Regions from separate parts of the Bacillus sp. ISL-35 genome, predicted to be linked through region 1. Evidence: predicted binding sites of a transcription regulator. Region 1 holds the regulator's gene; the other holds the start of a gene.
What was found. Region 1 encodes LexA, which represses DNA repair genes until DNA is damaged. Its sites were predicted from a motif close to CGAACATATGTTCG; they were not measured.
Positions count from the first base shown of each region.

Region 2: the regulator LexA is predicted to act here: its motif matches at 8,031-8,044, upstream of J7E38_RS04555 (WYL domain-containing protein).

Region 1 covers NZ_JAGGQK010000009.1:39,015-50,139, forward strand. The annotation lists gene J7E38_RS14000 (hypothetical protein) at 1-403, shown strand, start outside; gene J7E38_RS14005 (GNAT family N-acetyltransferase) at 447-983, opposite strand; gene J7E38_RS14010 (hypothetical protein) at 976-1,503, opposite strand; gene J7E38_RS14015 (ATP-dependent DNA helicase) at 1,663-3,585, shown strand; gene J7E38_RS14020 (hypothetical protein) at 3,638-3,835, opposite strand; gene lexA (transcriptional repressor LexA) at 4,009-4,632, opposite strand; gene yneA (cell division suppressor protein YneA) at 4,787-5,101, shown strand; gene J7E38_RS14035 (YneB family resolvase-like protein) at 5,127-5,774, shown strand; gene J7E38_RS14040 (DUF896 domain-containing protein) at 5,850-6,083, shown strand; gene tkt (transketolase) at 6,400-8,409, shown strand; gene J7E38_RS14050 (RNA polymerase sigma factor) at 8,627-9,181, shown strand; gene J7E38_RS14055 (hypothetical protein) at 9,178-10,200, shown strand; gene J7E38_RS14060 (VOC family protein) at 10,376-10,801, shown strand; gene J7E38_RS14065 (SDR family NAD(P)-dependent oxidoreductase) at 10,919-11,125, shown strand, end outside.
Region 2 covers NZ_JAGGQK010000002.1:263,031-274,155, forward strand. The annotation lists gene J7E38_RS04515 (ATP-dependent helicase) at 1-1,370, opposite strand, end outside; gene J7E38_RS04520 (hypothetical protein) at 1,599-1,931, shown strand; gene J7E38_RS04525 (GNAT family N-acetyltransferase) at 2,097-2,522, opposite strand; gene J7E38_RS04530 (YjcG family protein) at 2,529-3,038, opposite strand; gene J7E38_RS04535 (alpha/beta hydrolase) at 3,155-3,880, opposite strand; gene J7E38_RS04540 (TAXI family TRAP transporter solute-binding subunit) at 4,082-5,074, shown strand; gene J7E38_RS04545 (DUF1850 domain-containing protein) at 5,249-5,794, shown strand; gene J7E38_RS04550 (TRAP transporter permease) at 5,784-7,736, shown strand; gene J7E38_RS04555 (WYL domain-containing protein) at 7,770-7,991, opposite strand; gene J7E38_RS04560 (NUDIX hydrolase) at 8,127-8,744, shown strand; tRNA gene J7E38_RS04565 (tRNA-Val) at 8,836-8,908, shown strand; gene J7E38_RS04570 (cupredoxin domain-containing protein) at 9,203-9,592, shown strand; gene J7E38_RS04575 (hypothetical protein) at 9,764-10,324, shown strand; gene J7E38_RS04580 (PQQ-dependent sugar dehydrogenase) at 10,391-11,125, opposite strand, start outside.

The DNA of each region.
Region 1 (11,125 bases):
TATAACAATGATGATTCTAATTGTTGTTTTGACTGGCTGCAGTTCGAATTTTCAACCGGAATTAACCAGGGTCGATGTGCAAAAACTAACAAAGGATGGCATGAAAGACGGTGAGGAGAGAATAATTGCCTCAAAAAATGAGCTGCAAACAATTGAGCAATCATTCGATAAAATCAAATGGTCCCCAAAGACGAAGCCTGAAATGGCAAGGAAAGAAGATGTATTGGCGATTTTCTTCATCCAGGAAGAGAAAAATATGCCTGAGAGCTTGGATGAATACCGAATCTGGTTTGAGGGAGAGTCTGCAACCATAATCAGCAACAAGGAAAATGAAGGGTATGGAAGATTAACCGATAAAACTGAAGTTCGTGACCTAAGATCAGCCTTGCTGCTAGGTGAATAATTAGTGCCATACAAAAGAAAAAGTGCCAATACGGGCACTTTTTTCAGCTTACTGCACTAAATGCCGGAGGATATTCTATTTTTCCTTCTAAACCATTCAATGAGCCCTGCTCAAGCTCAATTGCCATGAACACTTCGTCTGGTACTGGAAAGGGAGCTTGGATACCGAAGTTTTTCGAGGGCTGAAACCCGAATTTGGGGTAAAAATTCTTATGGCCGAGTACGAATACATGTTGATATCCTAAAGACTTGCATTTTTTCAGGCCTTCCGTGACGAGTGCTGAACCGATTCCGCTATTTTGATATTCTGGATTCACGGCCATGGGAGCGAGACCGATGGTTGGAATCATTCCTTGATTTGTAACAAGACTGATGATGCTAAAAAGAATGTGCCCGATGATTTTTCCATTCTCGTCAACAGCTACCAGGCTTAAGTCAGGAATGAAATGTTCAGAATCCCTGATCAGGTCAACCAAACGGGCTTCATTTTCACCCTTTTCAAAAGCCACTTGATTTAGAACCCTGATACCATGGATATCGTGCATTTCTTCCGGGCGAATAATATAATCAACGCTATTCATATTTCTTATACTCCCTCCATACCATATTTGAAGTTTTGGATTTGGAATCAGAAAATCCCCTGTAATAACGCTTTTCACTTTCACCTGATATTGAGTCGATATCATTTAGAAACATAACTAGAAACTCTCTGTCTTTGTTGATTTCCTCTTCTGTTTGAGTGTAGTCCCTGCCATTTTTAACACTGATCGCTAAGTCTGTATAACGGTCTGCTAGTTGATCCCACATTGTCCCTAACATTGAGATCTTTCCATTCATCATATGGTACTGTCTGCTCAGATTAGACAGTTCACCTAGATGACTGGCAAACGTGAATTCGCCATCTTCTTCATTCAGGATCTTTATCCATATAGTCGGATCGGCATCGTTTTCCAGCAGAAAGATAGAATCCCGTACAGTACGCTGGAATTCAAGTCCTGCTTCCTTTTCCATGTCGGAAATTTTGTTATATTGATAGATATTGAGTAAAATCAATGCTGCGAGAACGAATATAATAAGGTATTTAGACTTTTTCGCCTTCATAAATTTACTCCTTTGGTTAAAGTCTGAATTAATAATAGCAGAAAATTCCAAAAGAGTAATCAGAATTTTTACCAGAATGAATTCTTTCACTTCCAGCACTTTTTTCTGTTATGATTAAAGCTGGCTTTTGGCCAGAATCAATTTTCAAGGAGAACCTGAATGACAAAAAATCTTCCATTTACCATCACTAAAAATGATACATTCTTTGATTTATTAGGAGATTACATTGGTGATGTTTTTTATGATATTTTGCCTGAAAAGGGCTATGAATTGCGCGATGAACAGATATATATGGCTTTCCAGGTGGAACAGGCCTTTAAGAACAAAGGGATTGTGTTTGCGGAAGCAGGTGTGGGGACAGGAAAAACCTTCGTTTACCTGATCTACGCAATCCTCTACGCTCGTTATATGGGGAAGCCTGCGATTGTATCCTGTTCAGATGAAACGCTGATCGAACAGCTTGTCAAAGAGGGCGGAGATATTGAGAAACTAGAGCAGGCATTGGGACTCAAAGTGGACGTCCGGCTGGCGAAAGCAAGGGAGCAATATGTATGTGTCAAGAAGCTTGATGAGCTTTCCAACACTTCTGACGACATTGAAATCCTTGATGTCCATGACCAGCTGCCTGATTTTATTTTTGATGAAGGCATTTCCATGAATTCGTTCAGCCGCTATGGTGATCGAAAGGAATATCCTTGGGTCACCAATGAAAAATGGTCCCAGATGGCGTGGGATCCGCTCCAGCAATGCTCAACATGCAGCTGGCGCCATCGCTGCGGACAAACATTGAATCGTGATTACTATCGACATGCCGGAGACTTGATTATTTGCTCGCATGATTTTTACATGGAGCATGTCTGGACGAAAGAATCTCGCAAAAGAGAGGGCCAGATGCCATTGCTGCCAGAAGCAAGCACCGTCATTTTTGATGAAGGCCATTTGCTTGAATTCGCAGCGCAAAAAGGCTTGACATACAGATTTAATTCGCAAACGCTGACGACTGTGTTAACAGGTTATATGCATCAGGATGTCAGGGAGGAATCTCTCTATTTAATCGAGGATATTATAGAACTGCATGATTCATGGTTCGACCTGCTGGTTGAAAACTCAACTGCTGTTGAGGGTTCGAATCGAAAAGAAGTTGCGAAGCATCCTGCCATCAGGAAGACAGCTGAAACTTTGGAAAAGAAGGTCAGCGAATTAATGGACCAGCTTGTTTTTGACGCAGAAATGTTCTTGATTGATGAATACCATTTAAAAATCATGGAAGAGTACCTCGAGTTTTTTGCGTATGGTCTAGCGATCTTCCTGAAGAACGACGAAGGGATTTTCTGGCTTGAAGAGAATGAAGTTCAGTCTTCACTCGTCATCATGCCCCGTTTGGTAGAGGACATTTTGAAAAAAGAAGTTTTTGCACAGAATATCCCGTTCGTTTTTTCATCAGCTACTTTATCACAGGCAGGGGACTTCAACTATATAGCTAAGAGTCTCGGAATCGAAAAATATTCTTCCTTCACGGTGGCATCACCGTTTGATTATCAAGAACAAATGGAAATTAAAGTGCATGTTCAGGATGCTGAAAATCAAAAATGGGAGAAGATAGGTGAGGACTTGAGCACTGCAAATGGAAGCTCCCTGGTTTTGTTTTCTTCCATGCAGGAAATGGAAAGGTTCAGAAAATGGTCCGAACAACAGGAATGGGATTTTGCCATTTTATTTGAAGGCGACCGGGAGATCAGTGAAACCGTAAAAGACTTCCAGAATGTCAAAAGCACTGTACTCTGCTCATACAGTTTATGGGAAGGTCTTGATGTTCCAGGTGAATCATTGACCCAGGTCATTATCGCTTCATTGCCATTCCCGCCTCATGACCCGGTATTCCAGGCAAAACGCAAGCATGCGGCCAACCCTGAAGCAGAAGTAGACGTTCCATACATGCTGCTTCGATTAAGACAGGGAATCGGCCGGTTGATCAGGAGCAGCCAGGACCAGGGTATCGTCCATTTATGGCTTACTGGTAAGCAAAAAGCAGAATTTATGGAAGAAATAACTGGGGTGCTTCCTGTTAGAGACATTCATTAAGATAGAAAAAAATCCCGAAAGCTACAAGCCTTTCGGGATTTTTTTGCGGTAATTAGTCTCTGCAGCCGCACTTTCTATTATCGCGGTCACGATCATTCTCATCCTGAGCACCAGCAACCAGATCATTGATGATGCAGCGACGGACAGCACGGCAAAGGTCATCGAAATCAATTGTCGCCCTTACCTGGTTGTTGTTGCGGTTAGGGTAAAAAACTCCTGCTACATCGTTGTTATTTCGATTGGATCCCATTCGAAATTCAACTCCTTTCCATCAAAAAAATACTTACACGATATCTTATTCGGAAAGGGACAAGTTGTCAGGGTTTGTACCTATTTTTGAAAACGAATGTGCTCTTCTCATAGAACCTTTAAAGAATGAAAGTTTAATAGAACGAAAAAAAGCAAGCGGAGGCCGCTTGCTTTTTAGTGCATATGACGATAGACGCCAATGACTTTCCCAAGAATCGATACATTCCGAAGGATAATCGGTTCCATTGACGAATTTTCAGGCTGAAGCCTGAAATAGTCCTTCTCCTTGAAGAAGCGTTTAACAGTTGCTTCGTCATCCTCTGTCATGGCTACGACAATGTCTCCATTATTGGCAGTCTTTTGCTGCTTGACGATTACATAATCTCCATCAAGGATACCAGCCTCTATCATACTGTCACCCATGATTTCCAGCATGAAAACCTGCTCATCATGAGGAACAAGCCGATCTGGAAGCGGGAAGTATTCTTCTACATTCTCAATTGCGGTGATCGGCATACCGGCTGTTACTTTACCGACAACAGGCACGTTGACAACATTATATTTAGGGATACGGGTTTCCTCTTCAATTTCCAGTATTTCAATTGCACGCGGTTTTGTTGGGTCGCGTCTGATCAGTCCTTTGCTTTCAAGCCTTGCAAGGTGGCCGTGTACCGTAGAACTTGATGCCAGTCCAACTGCTTCACCAATTTCACGTACGGATGGCGGATATCCTTTTTTCTTGACTTCACCTTTTATGAATTCAAATATATCTTGTTGCCGCTTTGATAACTTTGTCATATTCACGCACCTCGTATATTTTCTTGTCCTAATTATACCATGTCTATTTAATAGATACAAACATAAGTTCGAATTTTGAGTTGACACAAAACAAATGTTCGTATTATAATAAAAATTAAATAGGCGAACATATATTCGTTAGGGAGTGTCGATTATGAAAAAACTATGGGAAAACTATTCTTACGCTTTAATTCTTCTTGCTGTCAGCCTGATTTTTTCACTCGTGGCAAAAGCACAATTAAATAACGATGATGCATACATAACTGTTACTATAGAAGAAGGGCAATCACTGTGGGAGGTTGCTGAGACATACGCCAGTGAACATCATTTGTCGAAAAATGAATTCGTGAGCTGGGTAGAAAAAGAAAATGCGATCGTAGGAGAAAAGGTTTTTCCAGGAGATGAACTTGTCATCCCGGTAAAAGCGGAATATGTAGAACCTACCCAAATTGCCGGAGCAGAAAGATAATTTGTACATAGAATAAGGTGACAGCATGAAAGCGATTATTTATTGCCGGGTAAGTACCACGAAGGAAACACAGGAAACATCGCTTGCCAGGCAGGAGGAAGAATTGCTCCGCCTTGCAGAAGACTATGGATTTGAAGTGATGAGCATCATCAAGGAACAAGCCAGCGGGTATGACCTTGAAAGGGACGGGATACTGGAACTGCTGGAGTTGATCAAGGACAAGTCAGTCAGTGCCGTTTTGATTCAGGATGAGACCAGACTTGGCAGGGGGAATGCCAAGGTTGCGATTCTCCATTGCATCCTCAAGGAGAACGTTAAGTTATACAGCATCTCGCACAGCGGGGAACTCCAACTTTCTGAATCGGATTCCATGGTCCTCCAGATTGTCAGTATGGTAGAAGAATATCAGAGGAAGATCCATAACATAAAGATTAAACGCGGAATGAAACGTGCGGTAGAACATGGATACAAGCCTCAGCGCAATCTGAAAAACCAGGGCGAGCATTCCGGCAGGGAACGTAAAGACATGCCGATTGCGGAGATTGTCAGGCTGCGGAATAATGGCCTTACTTTTGCTGAAATTGCCGCTACCCTAAAAGGATTTGGCTACAATGTATCCAAGGCAACAGTGAATCGACGATATCTTGAGTATATAGAAACAGATGAGGAATAAGGCTCCTTTCTTGTAAAACCCAAAAAAATTTAGTAAGATGTCATTTGACGTAATTTTTTACAAAGGAGCTTTACAATGCTATCAAGTGATAAAATTGCTAGAATCAACGAACTGGCAAGGAAAGCAAAAACATCGAAGCTGAATGAAGAGGAAGCAAAGGAACAGACAAAGCTTCGCGCCGAGTATCTCCAGTCATTCCGTTCTTCTATGCTCAACACACTAAAGGGAGTTACCATTGTCGATCCTGAGGGAAATGATGTGACACCTGAAAAATTAAAAGAAGAAAAAATGAAGAATAAACTTCATTAATATATTTAATTTGGAATACATGAGAGAATGTATTCCATTTTTATTTTACCAGCAAGACAGATAAAACAACTGAAATAGAATGTTTTATACGACTTCTAAAGTGGAAAATCAGCACTGAGGCCAATTAAAACTCATAGCTTCGAAGTTGTATTCCGTCTTCATCTAAACTGTTCGCTTACATAAGTACAGCGAGTATGTGTCAAAATAAATAACAATACGGCCTTTTCTGTCTCCTTCAGGCATAATTTGTTGTATAATAATTTCTCTCGCTATAATATTAAGGATGTAGCCAGTACCTATAGAAAGGATGTATTTCATGTTTAAAGAAATTGATATGCTATCAATTGATTCCATTCGTACTTTATCAATTGATGCGATTGAAAAAGCAAATTCAGGCCACCCGGGCATGCCGATGGGGGCAGCACCGATGGCTTACACATTATGGACTCGTTATATGAACATCAACCCTAAGAATCCAGAATGGTTCAACCGCGACCGTTTTGTCTTGTCTGCCGGCCATGGTTCTATGCTGCTGTATAGCTTGTTGCACCTTGCAGGTTATGATTTATCAATGGAAGATATTAAGCAATTCCGTCAGTGGGGAAGCAAGACACCAGGACATCCTGAGTTTGGACACACTGCCGGTGTGGACGCAACAACTGGACCGCTTGGCCAGGGAATTGCCATGGCAGTTGGTATGGCAATGGCTGAACAGCATCTAGCTGCTGTCTATAACAAGGATAACTATAATATCGTTGATCACTATACATATAGCATTTGCGGTGATGGCGATTTAATGGAAGGCGTTTCTGCTGAAGCAGCATCCCTTGCGGCTCACCTGAAATTGGGCAAGATGATTGTCCTTTACGATTCAAATGATATATCACTCGACGGCGACCTTAATAAGTCGTTCTCTGAAAGCATTGAAGGCCGTTTCAAGGCGTACGGATGGCAATATATCCGCGTTGAAGATGGAAACAACCTGGAAGAAATCGCAAGAGCGATCGAGGAAGCAAAAACAGATTCAGATCGTCCGACAATGATTGAAGTTAAGACAATCATCGGATATGGATCACCGAACCTCTCTGGTAAATCAGATGTTCACGGAGCTCCGCTTGGCGCTGATGAATTGAAGCTGACTAAGGAAGCTTACAAGTGGACATTTGAAGAAGACTTCCATGTACCAAGTGAAGTTTATGATCACTTCAAACAGCAAATCGCTGATAAAGGTGAACAAACAGAACAAGCATGGAATGAACAATTGTCTCAATATAAGAGTGAGTATCCAGAACTAGGTGCCCAGCTTGAAAAAGCTATGAAGGGTGAGTTAGTAGAGGGATGGGATAAGGACATTCCAGTATACGAAGAAGGCAAGAGCCTTGCCAGCCGTGCATCTTCTGGTGAAGCACTTAACGGCATTGCGAAAAACCTTCCTTACTTGATCGGCGGATCTGCTGACCTTGCTGGTTCAAACAAAACAATGATCAAGGGAACAGGTGACTTCTTCCCAGGTTCATTCGAAGGCCGCAACATCTGGTTCGGCGTACGTGAATTCGCAATGGGAGCAGCTATGAACGGTATGGCACTTCACGGCGGCCTGAAGGTGTTCGGCGGAACATTCTTCGTATTCTCTGATTACCTAAAGCCGGCAATCAGACTTGCTGCATTAATGGGATTGCCTGTAACCTATGTGTTCACACATGACAGCATAGCGGTTGGGGAAGATGGTCCAACGCACGAGCCTGTAGAACAGCTTGCCGGACTTCGAGCAATGCCAAACTTGTCAGTGATTCGTCCTGCAGATGGCAACGAAACAGCAGCAGCATGGAAGCTGGCAATAGAATCAACTAAGAATCCTACAGCTCTAGTGCTGACTCGCCAAAACTTGCCGACAATCAAGAATACGGACAAGAATGCTTACGAGGGCGTATCAAAAGGTGCTTACGTCATTTCTCCAGCTGGGAAAGAAACAGCTGATGCTATGATCCTTGCAGCTGGTTCAGAAGTCGGCCTTGCTGTAAAAGCACAGGAAGCTCTTGCTTCAGAAGGCATCGATGTGGCTGTTGTCAGCATGCCTGCATGGGATCGCTTCGAGCAGCAATCAAAGGAATACAAAGAAAGTGTCATTCCAAAGTCTGTCAAAAAGCGTCTTGGAATCGAAATGGGCTCTTCACTAGGATGGCACCGTTATGTTGGCGATGAGGGAGAAGTCCTTGCGATCGATACATTTGGTGCATCAGCTCCAGGTGAAAAGATCATGGAAGAGTATGGATTCTCTGTCAACAATGTAGTCGCTCGCGTAAAAGCATTGATCGAACAAAACTAAAATTATCTTGATAAAAGAGCACGTAACCATTAATGGTTGCGTGCTCTTTTTGGTTTGGAAAATATTAGTAAGGATTTATGTTAAAATCAATTTGGCTTGATATCGAACAATTAGCTCGATCGCAAGAGCATAACTGTTATATATTTTTTTGTTTCTTTGCAACCATAAAGGGGTCGTCGTCGCCTAAAGAATAGAAAGATACAAGGAGGTGCTGCTTTTGGAACAGTCAGAACTGATGCTGCGAATCAGGAATGGTGATGAATCTGCTTTCGCTGAGTTATTGAATCCCCTGATTGAAAAAGCATATAAAACAAGTTACAGTATTGTCCGGTCAAAGGAAGAAGCAGAAGAAGTAGTCCAAAATGCAATGCTGGAAGCATATCGAAATATTATAGCTGGAAAAGAAATCATTTATTTCAACACCTGGTTTTACAAGCTAGTTTCACATCGCTCGATCGATAACATAAGAAAAAATGCAAGAATGAAAGAAACGGTAATTGAAATGGAAACGTTAAAAGATCACCGTGGAGTAATGGATAGTGTTCTTCAAGAGGAAATGCAATTCGAGATCAGTCAGGGCATCCAGTCACTCAAGAACGGGGATTATCGGAATGTATTGCTCCTTTACTACTATCAGGATTTCACCATTCAGGAAGTTTCTGAAATGCTAGGCATAAAAACTTCAACAGTCAAATCACATCTTCACAGGGCCAGGAAAGCACTTAAAAACCAGTTGATGGAAAATCAAATAATAGGGGTGAGCACTCAATGAAAAATGAGGACATGATGATCAAAAAGGAGCTAGAGGAAGAAATGAAGAAGATCGAGGTGCCATCATCACTATACGATTTTGCCAAGAATATTAAAGTGGAAGCAGAACCAAAGAAGGCCACTGTCAAGATGAGGAGAAATAGAAGGTTCCAATTTGCTGCCTCCGCAGTGATCACATTAGGGGTAATCACTGGTTCAGCATTTCTTAATCCTTCGGTTGCAGAAATGGCTTCTAAAATCCCATATCTTGGCCAGGTATTCAAGACAAAATCTGTTGATGTCATGCTTTGGGAAGCACTAGAGAAGGAAGGGTATAAAAATTTCTCCCTGGGGATGACACCGGGTGAAGTGACAAAATTTGAAATCAGCATAGAGGGTTCTGAAAAGGATGCAGACCGGGAGAGAGAGAAAATCACGGAGGTCACAGAGAAAGTTCTTAAAAGTAAAGGCTATGATTCCTATAAAATTAAAGTAAGCTCATATATTCCTCAAGTTACTCCTCTTTCAAAGGAGGAAGAAGAATTAACTGAGTTAGGTGAAAAACTAGAAGCTGATTTAAAAAAAGCAGGATATGAAATATTGACTGTAAATCCTTTCAACAGTAGTATTGAAATTTCCATACCAGTAACAGAAACCAGAGCAGAAGAAATTAAAAACACTACAATTGAATCTGCAAAAACGTATGGGTATGAAAAAGATGTAATCCTAGAAAGCGTCGATGTTGAAAAAAATAAACGCGAAGGCATTTGGACTGATTATTTGAGGACCATCTATGAAGGACTGGCCCTCAAAAAAGAATTCCATGTCACAGGATACGCATATTCATACAAACAAAATAAATTGGAAATGTTTATAAAAACCAACCTGGCAGCTTCGGATGATGAAGCTGATGAGACAGTTAATAAAATACGTGATGAGATAAACAAATTTATCGATAGTGAAAAGCCGAATTCACTTGTAAAAGAGGATGAATATGAGATCATAGTCCGTGATAAAAATGGAAAAGAATTGCCATATTGAATAAACAAGAAAAAAAGCGGAAACATCCGCTTTTTTTGTTTTTTTTTGAGTACATGCTAAAGCACCTACAGTAATTATTGTGAAAGTAGCCTTCTTTTAGGTAAAATTGAATAGAGAGATAGTAGATGTTAAAATATATACGAACTGATGTTCTAAAAAAGAAAGAGGTGCTGTTATGGTAACAGGAATTGTCCCTTACATAGTAACGAATGGGAATGGCCAGGAAGCAGTGAATTTTTATAAGGAGGCATTGGGAGCAGAAGTGATTAGTCTGCAAACTTTTGGAGATATGCCTGCAAACCCTGATCATCCTCTTCCTGAAGAAGCAAAGAACCGAGTGTTGAACGCCCAATTGAAAATTGGTGATGCAGGCTTTATGCTTTCAGATACATTCCCCGGCCATCCATATCAGCTTGGTTCCCAGGTAACAATCGCGCTAATGGTGGATAATGCCGCTGAAGCAAAAGAAGTCTTTAATAAATTGCAAGTGGACGGAAAGGTAACAATGCCCCTTCAGGAAACCTTTTGGAGTCCGGCTTACGGCCAGTTGACAGACAAGTTTGGCGTCGAGTGGCAAGTATCAACAGAAAGTAATAAATAATCCCGCGCTGGGCTGCATATGCAGTCTGGCTTATTTTATCTTCATAAAGAGATTGAATGGAAGAACAAAGTGGAATCATTATTAATATCAACTTTTGTAAAATAGGAGGAGAATTTTATGCCAGGCAAGTTTGAAGGAAAGACTGTGATTATAACAGGCGGTTCTAATGGAATTGGCAAAGGGATCGCAAGAGCATTTGCGCAAGAACATGCTAATGTATGCATCGCAGACATAGATGAATCCAAGGGGGAGGAATTGGTATCTGAACTAAAAGAATGCGGCGGACAAGTAAGATTTTATCAAACAGATGTCAGAAAAGAAAAA
Region 2 (11,125 bases), on a different contig from region 1:
GGGTGGAAGATGACTGGCGGGCACTCACCTGAATACTGGGCGCGCATTTCTTTTTCATGGCGAATCTGATTAGCTGAAATCAAAGTGTTAGCCGTTTCAACAATTTCATGAGGCGATCGATAATTTTGGTTAAGAATGATCACTTCGGTATTTTTAAAATCCGCTTTGAAGTTGAACAGGTAGGCAGGGTCGCTTCCCCGGAAAGAGTAGATTGACTGATCATCATCGCCCACTGCGCAAACATTTCCGTGTTTTCTTGAAAGCATCTTCACGAGTTCATACTGCACTTTATTAATATCCTGAAACTCATCGATCAATAGATATTGAAAACGGTTCTGGTAGATTTCCAGTATAGAAGGCTGATCTATAAAAAGCTTAAAACATCCAATGAGCATATCATCAAAATCAAATAATCCCTGTCTGTCCTTAGCAGACTCATAGTCTTTGTAAAGCAATGCAACCTTCTCTTCCCATGGTGATTCAGGCTTAACCTCATGGGGCATGATCAATGTATTCTTCCATAAACCGATCTGCTGGAGAGCGAGATCATAGGCAAACTCTTTTTCGTCCAGCTGAAGCTTTCTCCCGGCTTCCTTCAGAATCTGTTCCCGTTGCCATTCTTTTTTCATCAGCTTGTCCGATGTCCATTTTTCACGTTCGTGAAAACAAAGAATCCGGTAGAAAATGCTGTGGAACGTACCGGAAATCAGCCTGTTGACTTTAGAAGGCGACATGTTTGGATAATGGGAAATCCTTTTTTTCATCTCAGCGGCAGCCTTTGCCGTAAAGGTAACAAGCATGATTGAACCTGGATCTATTTTCTGTTCTTCAAGCATGAACGCAGTCCTCGCGGTAAGAACCCTTGTCTTCCCGCTTCCCGCTCCTGCTAAAATCAATAACGGGCCGTCGGTCGACACAACCGCTTTTTCCTGGTTTCCGTCAAAATGGATGCCGGCCTGCTTAAGCTGTTTTATGTAATCCAACTTGACTCCCGGCGTAACCGGAGGATGCGAAGTGAAGGGGGAGGGGACCTTAACTTCCCGCGGAAATATGAATGTATCTTCTTTTACTGCCTCAGCTGTGATCGAACGCGATTTGGGGATTTTGAACCCATTTCGCTCAATATATTCCGTTTTTTCAGAAGGCGGAGACGATGGCGTTGGCAAACTCTCTTCCTGACAATCTTCTTTTCCGGAAAGATGATGATAGAAATGCGGCTGTTCCTGTATGCCAAGGTAAAGACGAACAGGATTTCCGCATACTGTACAGGCAAGCATTCCTTTCTTCCCGTCATCATAAAGCTTTTGATAGTCACTGCGATCATATTGGTCAAGGTTTATTATCTGCTGGTTATACTTAGCTGTTTTCATGTTTTCCCTCATCTCCGGCCAAAAAATAGCACAATCTTTATCATACCAGAATAGAATTTCTAACAAAAGATGTTTTCAGATAAGGAAAGGCAGCTGATACAGTTTTATTCATGGTTTCCGCAGCAGATAAAATTTTAAAAATAGCAGTTTACTACGGTCATAAACAGGGAAGAAGAATAGAAGATTATAGTGAGAAATTCACTAAACGTGAATTGGGGGATATCAAAAATGGGATACATTCTTCCAGTGACAAATTATCAATATATACAATATGCTGAGCGGGAAATCGGATTGGATTATGACCCGTTTATGATTAATAGCGTGAATAGGATTCGAAAAGAAGACCCGGTGCTGAAGGGACACGAACAACAAGAGCAAGCAACAGCGCCTATGCAGAAGCAGAAGGAGCATCAGCCTCTGTCACGCATGCAGCTCGCAGCATCAGAATCAAGTTTTCCTGGAATGGATCGGGTTTATAAGAAAAAGGTAAATCCATCGGTTGTCAGCCAGGCGTATGCTGAAATCACGGGTAAGGGAAGGCACTACAGCGAGTCAATTTAAACTAGCTGCAGTGCTTTTTTCTTTGCTGTTATTCGCAGGGGATGTTGCTATACGAACACTTACATTAATGAAAAAAACAGAGTCAATAGGGTGTGAAAACATCGTTAACGGAAAGAGTCTTACATACAAAACCCCCCATTCAACTTAGAATGGGGGGTTTGAGCTTCATATTGATTTTTTCATTGTCTTATGTGGGATACCGGCATCCATGAATTCCTCTGAAACTGTTTCATATCCTAGCCTGCTGTAAAAGGGGATGGCGTGTGTCTGTGCATTCAATTTCAAGGTTGAGATGCCCTGGGACTTTGCATATTCCTCGATTTTATTCATGACGGCGACACCCGCTCCGGTTTTGCGGTTTTCTTTTAGTACACAAATCCGCTCAACCTTGCCGACACTTTCCAGGACACGGAACCTGCCGGCACCTGCTGCTTTTTTGTGGTCATCATATAATACGAAGTGAACAGAGTCTGATTCGTATTGGTCAATTTCTTCTTCTTCCGGAACGTTTTGTTCATGAATGAAAACGGTCTTACGTACTTCAAATGCGTCTGCTAATTCTTGTTCGCTATTTACAATTTTTACTTCCACGATTATTTATTCCTTTCCAAGCCTGAATGTTTCATATACAGTCCATGAACCGTTGTCCAGCTGGTACAGCAAATGAATGCGGTCGGCAGTATCTTCGAATTCAACTTTTGTCATCCCTAATGAACCATAGACATCCGAGTGCTCATCGTCGGACATTTTTTGCCCAATAGTGATATGCGGTACAAAGTTATATTCCTGATTTCCATCGAATGCTGAATTTAGTTCATTATGGAGTGAGCCTAAATCTTCAGGTGATTCAACCTTCAGGTATATGACATTATTTACGGGTTTAAAAGAACCAATCTTCTTGATGTTCAGTTTGACTGGTTTGAAATTCCTGGCAATCGAATCGATCTTATTGGCGATATCCTTAATCTCCTCTTCTGTCGCTTCAAATGGAGATTTTAAAGTGATGTGTGGCGGGATTAATGCATAATGTGGGTCATAGCGCCTTCTCATCGAATTAGCATAATCCTGGATCTTCTTTGATGGAAAAATGACAATACCGAATTTCATCTAAATACCCCCGTTTCATTATAGTGTTGCTTCTCGTTCAGTTAAGAAAACTGAAAATTATGATTTACCATTCATTATAACAAATTTTTGAAATATATAATATAAAGAAGCATTCATTAGGAAAACATTCTTTTCATTGCCCGCTTAAGGTTGGGCTGCCAATGAGTCCATGTATGGTCTCCACTAAATTCTTCATAAAAATAGCCAAAGCTTTTTTCCTTGAACATCTTTGAAAGCTCCCTGTTTGGTGTAAGGAAATCTTTGTTTTTGGATGATGTCGTCTTAACAACTGTCTCCTGTTCGCCGACACTGTGGTATATATTCAGCAACTCAGGTTGATTGAAGTTCTTAACCGCCGAAAATACTTCCTCATTCACATAAGGTGATTGAAGCAGAACTTTTCCAAAAGTATGAGGATACTGGATAGCTGCAAGCAGTGAAACGGTTGCTGCAAGCGAATCACCGACCAAAGCGCGTCCCATCCCCATTTGGTAGGTTGGATAGCGTTCATCGAGATAAGGGACAAGCTCATGGGCCAAAAAGCGAATATAGGCTTGGTGCTGCTCTCCTTTCGGATGGTATTTTTGGCGTCGGTCTTCGACAGAATCATATGGGATTCCAACGATGATGACGTTTTCAATTTCTTTTTTTGCAAGGAATTCATCCGCAACCCTGCCTATCCGCCCCAATTGGAAATAATCGCGTCCATCCTGTGCGATCAGCAAGGAGTATTTATACAATGGGGAATAATTGGCAGGCAGGTATACCAGCATCGTTATTTCTTCGCCCAGCTCCTTGCTTTGGAGTGTGATTTCTTCAATTTTGCCCATTGGAAAATCCATTTATTTACCTCCAAAACCTTAGATTTGCTATTTTACATTTTTGCCGTCAAGACGATTTTAGCATATGTATTTTCAAAAAGCTTTTCAGGTAATGTATTATAAGCCGGCATGAAATTAGTAAGCAAGTAACATGTTTGACAATTGTGTGAAGTCTTATGGTAGAATTATGGTGAACAATTATATATCAAAGGGGGAAATCTGATGAAAAAAAGAAAGTTTCTTTTGTTCACTGCACTTGTGCTAGTACTTTCGATGGTGCTATCAGCTTGTGGCAGCAGCTCTGACGAAAAGGGCGGAGAAGGAAAATCACAAGAAAAACCTAAATTCATGAGCATCCTTACTGGCGGTACGGGTGGTACATACTTCCCGCTTGGCGGAGCTTTTGCCAAGATTGTGTCTGATGCAACAGGTATCGATACAAATGCGGAAACAACAGGAGCATCTGCTGAAAACATGCAGAGCATTAAAGATGGTAAAGGTGAAATCGCCTTCACTCAAACAGATATCGCTTCTTATGCAACTGAAGGAAAGCTGATGTTTGATGGAAACAAAATCGATAATATTAAAGCGATTGGTACGCTTTATCCTGAAACAATCCAAATCGTTACAACTGAAAAATCAGGTATCAAGTCTGTCGATGACCTTAAAGGCAAAAAGGTATCGATAGGTGCACCAGGATCTGGTACTGCAGCGAATGCAGAGCAAATACTTGAAGCTTATGGAATGTCAATTGATGATATCAAAAAGCAGGATCTAAGCTTTGATGAATCGGTAAATGGCATTAAAGACGGCAATATTGATGCTGCATTCGTAACAGCCGGACATCCAACTGCGGCTGTTGAAGAACTTTCAGCAACAGAAAAAGTTGTGATTGTTCCTATAGATGCTGATAAGGCTGATAAACTAATTGAAAAATATCCATACTACGCAAAAGAAGTGGTGCCAACAGGAACTTACAAATTGGGTTCTGATGTGCCAACAGTTGCTGTTCTGGCAATGCTGGTAGTAAAGGCGGATCTTTCAGATGAAGTTGTTTACGATATCACTAAATCAATTTTTGAAAACCTTGACCAGGTACAACATGCAAAAGCTAAGCAGATCAAGCCTGAAAATGCTTTGAATGGTGTAGGAATTGATGTACACCCAGGAGCACAGAAGTATTTTGATGAAAAAGGAATCAAAGCTGCTGAGTAATATTCAAACTCTGGCCGGACAAAATCCATCATTGGATTTTGCCCGGTCAATTAATATTTCTGGAGTGCATTTGTTACTTCGGCGGTTCCACGACAGAACAGACCGAACCCTATTCCGGTCTTTTTTTACTGAATATTAATCAAACCTCTTTGAACGTTATAGGACAGGCGAGGCATGGGTTATATGAACTTAATTAATTTTAATAAAAAGATCTTCGTTCTGTTGCTCCTCATTATGTTCATTTTATTAATCTCAATCAATATTCCTTATAAACAAGCTCTTGTTTTTCTTCAACCTGAAGAAGAAGATGTACTATGCTATGTACCTATTGCACAAGGGGACAAGTTTAAGATAAAGTATACACATTCCATCCATTTGTCCGACGTAATTGAAAGCTATAAAATTACCGAACAAAATGAGATTCAGCAATATGAATTGGAGTATGAAGATTTTGCGATTGGTATGCCATCAGAAATTGCGGAAGGTGAACATTTTGAGATGCAGGATGGCAAGTACCTTATTAAGAATATGGATAGAAGATTTAAGCACTTTGACCTCCGCGTCGGCAAAGTGAGGGCAAATCACACGTTTTTGCAAGGTAAGATCTCCTTTCCGCTTGCTCAGGCAATAAAACCTGGAACGAGAGTAAGGATAAAAGTAATGAAAATTAATGTTATTCAGCAAATGAAAGGAGTGAATATCCTTGAGCATGAAGAATGAAACATTAACAGAACAGGAACAGCAGGAGCTGTTGGAAAAATACGATCCTGAAGCTGCATCAAGGAAATTAAAAGGGATAATGGGCATGATTGCATTCATCTTGCTGCTGTCATTCTCACTATTCCAGTTATACACATCAATTTTTGGAGTATTGACTGCACAGTTGCAAAGATCCATCCATCTGGGCTTTGCGCTTGCACTGATTTTTATTTTATTTCCTGCCCGAAAAAAAGACCGTGTTCATCATAAAGTCGCCTGGTACGATATCCTATTAGCGATTATTGCGATTGCTGTTGGTGCTTATTGGCCGCTGATGATTGATGAACTAGTCAACAGGGTTGGCCGTCTGACCCCGGTTGATTTTTACATTGGGCTTGCTGCTGTTTTACTCGTCCTCGAAGCGACAAGGAGAACGGTAGGTCTGCCGATTACGATTATTGCGGTTCTGTTTTTGGGTTATGCATTGTATGGTCCATATATGCCGGGTTTCCTCGCACACAGAGGACTTGAACTTGACAGCTTGATCCAGACAATGTTTTTCACAACTGAAGGGATCCTAGGAACACCATTGGGGGTTTCTTCTACGTTTATCTTCTTATTCTTGTTATTTGGCGCGTTTCTAGTGAAAACAGGCGTTGGCCAATATTTTAACGATCTTGCTGTTTCCATTGCCGGAAAAAGAGTCGGCGGTCCTGCTAAAGTTGCGATTTTTTCTAGTGCCCTGCAAGGAACAATCAGCGGCAGTTCTGTAGCTAACGTTGTTACATCTGGCTCATTCACGATTCCGATGATGAAAAAGCTCGGATATCGTAAAGAATTTGCAGGTGCAGTAGAAGCAGCTGCTTCTACCGGTGGCCAGCTTATGCCGCCTATCATGGGTGCAGCTGCCTTCTTGATGGTAGAATTCATTGGCGGTGGCATCACTTACTGGGATATCGCTAAGGCTGCAGCAATTCCAGCGCTGCTTTATTTTACCGGGATTTGGATCATGACACATTTTGAAGCAAAAAGGGTCGGCCTGCGGGGATTGAAGGTTGAAGAAATGCCTGACCGCAAAGAAGTTATGGCTAAAATCTATTTGCTATTGCCAATATTGGCTGTCATTGTCCTGATGGTAAGCGGAATGAGTGTTATGAGAGCCGCTCTATGGAGTATTGTTATTACCGTTGTGGTTAGTGCGATAAAGAAAGAAACCCGGATTGGTTTCAGAGATGTAATTGATGCGCTTGTCGATGGGGCACGCACGGCGTTAGGTGTTGCGGCTGCAACTGCTGCTGCAGGGATCATTGTAGGGGTAGTGACGAAAACCGGCCTTGGCCTGAAGCTCGCCAATGGATTGTTGGATCTTGCCGGAGGACATTTACTCCTGACCCTGGCGTTTACAATGGTTGCATCCCTGGTGTTAGGAATGGGGTCACCGACAACAGCAAACTATGTCATTACGTCAACCATTGCAGCACCGGCCATCATTTTGCTGGGAGTACCTGATTTATCTGCACATTTATTTGTATTCTATTTCGGGATCATCGCTGATATTACACCTCCAGTAGCGCTGGCGGCTTTTGCGGCAGCTGGTGTGTCAGGCGGTGAACCAATAAAAACAGGGGTTAACTCAGCAAAGCTGGCAATAGCGGCGTTCATCATCCCTTATATGTTCGTATTGTCTCCAGAATTGTTAATGATTGATACAACATGGTATTACTTAATCTGGGTGGTGTTTACAGCACTTGCCGGCATGATGCTTATTGGTGCAGGTATTATTGGTTTCTGGCTGAGGAAATTGTTCTGGTACGAGAGAATAATTGGAGTTGTAAGCGGCTTAATGCTGATTTATCCTGAGAAAATTACGGATATAATCGGACTTGGTTCCTTTGTTCTACTCATTGCTTTGCAAATACTGATCAAGAGAAACAATACACCTGAGCCAAGTACAGTTAGTTAATTTTAAGAAGTCCTCATTCCGGGGGCTTCTTTTTTAACTGATTTTAAGGAAGTGCCGTTTTTCTGGCATGATGGATAGGATGTTTTCAACCTTGAATAAACGTTCCTCGTTTCTAAGAAAACAAAATGCTTTAAAGTAATTCCCCCTGATCTCTTTTACAATGATCCTTCGCTGTGTGATCTGGTTATCGACTGCAAAATAAATCATTTCAACAGGCTGGTTTTCTTTTAGTGATTTTTCCAAAAGAAAATTCATGTGTATTCACTCCTTATCTTTTAATAATTATATTATACCCGAACATTTGTTCTCTATTCAATTTTTTTGGAACGTTTGTTCGTTATTTTTTTTGAAAGGTAAATGGTGGTATAATTTGGAATGGAGGTGTGAAGGATGGAGAGTGAAATGCTTAGAATTTTTGATCAACATGGGACTTGCCTGGGAACAGCACCGAGGTCCGATGTCCATAAAGCTGGCCACTGGCATGAGACATTCCATTGCTGGTTTACAGAGCGGATAAACGGGGAGGACTTTCTTTATTTTCAAGTTCGGAGTTCCGCCAAGAAGGATTATTCCGGTTTGCTGGATATCACCGCAGCAGGGCATATTCTGGCGCATGAAACTCCTCTTGATGGCTTGAGGGAAGTAAAGGAAGAACTCGGAATCGACGTGACTGTTGAAGATTTACAATCTTTAGGTACCATCAAAGATTCACTAATCAGCCCAGAATTCATTGACCGAGAGCTATGCCATGTTTTCTTGTACAAGAAACATCAGCCTATTGAAAAATTCCAGCTTCAAAAGGATGAGGTCTCAGGGATCATGGTGGCAAGCATGACCGATTTTGAAGATCTATGGTTTGCCAAATCCAATGAAATAAGGCTCAAAGGTTTCATGGTAAGTGAGGAAGGCGAAAAGAAACCAAAAGAGATGCTGGTCTCCAAAAAGGATTTTGTACCTCATGAAGATGAGTATATTAATAGGATCATCCAAAGTATAAGAAATTCATAATCCAGAAAACTTTATGGGGAAAAATTATTGACTTTATACTGAATCCAGTATATATTAATTTATGTCCTCATTAAATAGGACAACTTAGAACGATTCCTTAGCTCAGCTGGGAGAGCGCTACCTTGACAGGGTAGAGGTCGCTGGTTCGAACCCAGTAGGAATCATACTTTTGAAAAAGCCTCCATCCCTTATATAACAGGGGATGGAGGCTTTTTTTGTTTTTTTTGCTAACATTTTTTGCTCATTTAACAGACAAGTAGGCGTAATTCAATCAGCCGCTACCTTATTAAAACTTATTGCCGTTTCCGTTCAAAAATGTTCAGTTAAGAACAATACTTAACAGAGCTTTTTTATTATTAGCTACTGATATTATACCTTCTTGCTGCTTCCCGTTAATTTAGAGTGATAATTTAATTTAACTTTGAAAAAAATAAGGATTAGGAAAGGAGGGATAGCAAATGCCTGTGAAAAAGTGGGTTACAGGATTGATTTTGTTTGTAGCTATGTTCACGGTTGTGACAACTATAGGGTTACATAGTGGTTTTGCCGAATCCGTTGCTGCAACTAAACCTATGGAGAATGCTAAAATGATTGAGGTAGAGTTGAATGATGATTATTTTAATCCTAAAGTTATCAACATTCCAAACGGAATCACTACAACCTTGATATTGAGAAACAAAGGGAAGAAAGAGCATACCTTTACAGTGGAAAAGCTGGGGATTGACATCGAGCTCCAGCCAGGAAAAGAAAAAAACATTTCTGTGAAACCAGAACAGAAGGGTACTTATGAATTGATATGCCGGTATCACTTCCAGGAAGGTATGGTTGGGAAAGTAAATGTTAATTAAAAAGCAGGGACAATAATGTACTGAGTACCCAAAAAGTTAGAGTGAAATCTAACTTTTTGGGTGTCCCATCCATGCTCCTTTTTTGTTTAAAATAGTAAGAGTAGTTCCACTTCTAATAATGATAAATATAATGTACGGTAAGCCATATATCATTTAAGATGAGGTGGAAAGTTGTATTTTTTTAAGCCTATTTCTAATGAAGTGCGTTTATCTAAACTGATATTCAAAAAACGCAAAAAAACGATGAAGCTCATTTTGGGGTCTTTTTTGGCCTGTATATCAGTTATGCTACAGGCAGCTGGAGGCTTTTTGCCAGGTATAGGATTATTTTTTAGTCCGCTCGCCACTGCACCTATTTTGTTATGTTCAATGTTTTCCATTCCACTTGGAGTAATGTCTTACTTGCTGACCATTATCTTGTTATTTATTCTGCAGCCAAGTGAATTAATTGTATTCGCCTTTACAACAGGACTGTTGGGACTGGGGATAGGAGCAGCATTTTGCTTATTTAGGAAGAGATTAAGCATTATTGCGGCAGGTACAATTTTTTTAATGCTGGGAATTATCATTCTGCTATTTATCTTCGACTTTCCCGTTTTAGGACCAGTTGTTTCAGATTCCTTTTCATTTCTTACAACCGCAGGGATCTTTTTATTTGCTTTCCTTTATAGCTGGTTATGGGTTGAAATTGCATTAAACATTTTTAAAAGATTAAAAAGGTTAATAATTTAGTGTCTGCCAAATCTCTCACTATTGCCTGGCAGATAAAGCCCTCAGAAATCAGAAAGGGTTCAAGATTCAAGGAATGATTTCAAAAATTGTACCCTGGTTAAAGTCAGTCACTTTCATCGAGCCATAAACCCCCAAAAATAATCTGGTTTGGTCCAGATTCGCTCCCAAACTAACATAATAGGCAGATTCAGTTCTAAAATTGTAGTCAGTTTCAATAATACTATAATCATTTAGTTTACAGTCTGGCCTTACCCTAGTATAAGCTAATACTCCTTTAACTGAAGTGGCCGATTCATCCTTGCGGGCTAAATCCGTAAACAAAACGCTTCCCGTTAAAGCCGGTATCCCTTTTCCCATATATGGATGGACTCCTGTAAGGGCAGTGCCGCCAAACTTATCTGGTCGTGGATCTTTATGATAATAACTAGTTAATGGCTGGATCCGCCTAACTGATGTTTCAATTGCTTCATCGTAATAAACAATGGTTTTCTTATCCGAATTCGAATTAGCAGAGCAGACATTCATAATCGAAGTAGGAAAAGCACCTTCCCAGCCACGCCAGCCAAAGTTAATATACATTTCCTGAGTGGTCCTGGAGTTCATTACAAGTTCAGGGACCGGTATCGGTCTATAATGAATGAATGAAAAAATCGATTCTGCCAAATCCTGTCCGACATTACCCACATATTTAATATAATGATTGTAATTCCTTTGAAATGATATCCCTGGTATATTGCGAACTCCTTTGGCAATCACCGTTAGTATTTCCTGGATTGGTGCAGGCAGTTCAGGAAAACGAGT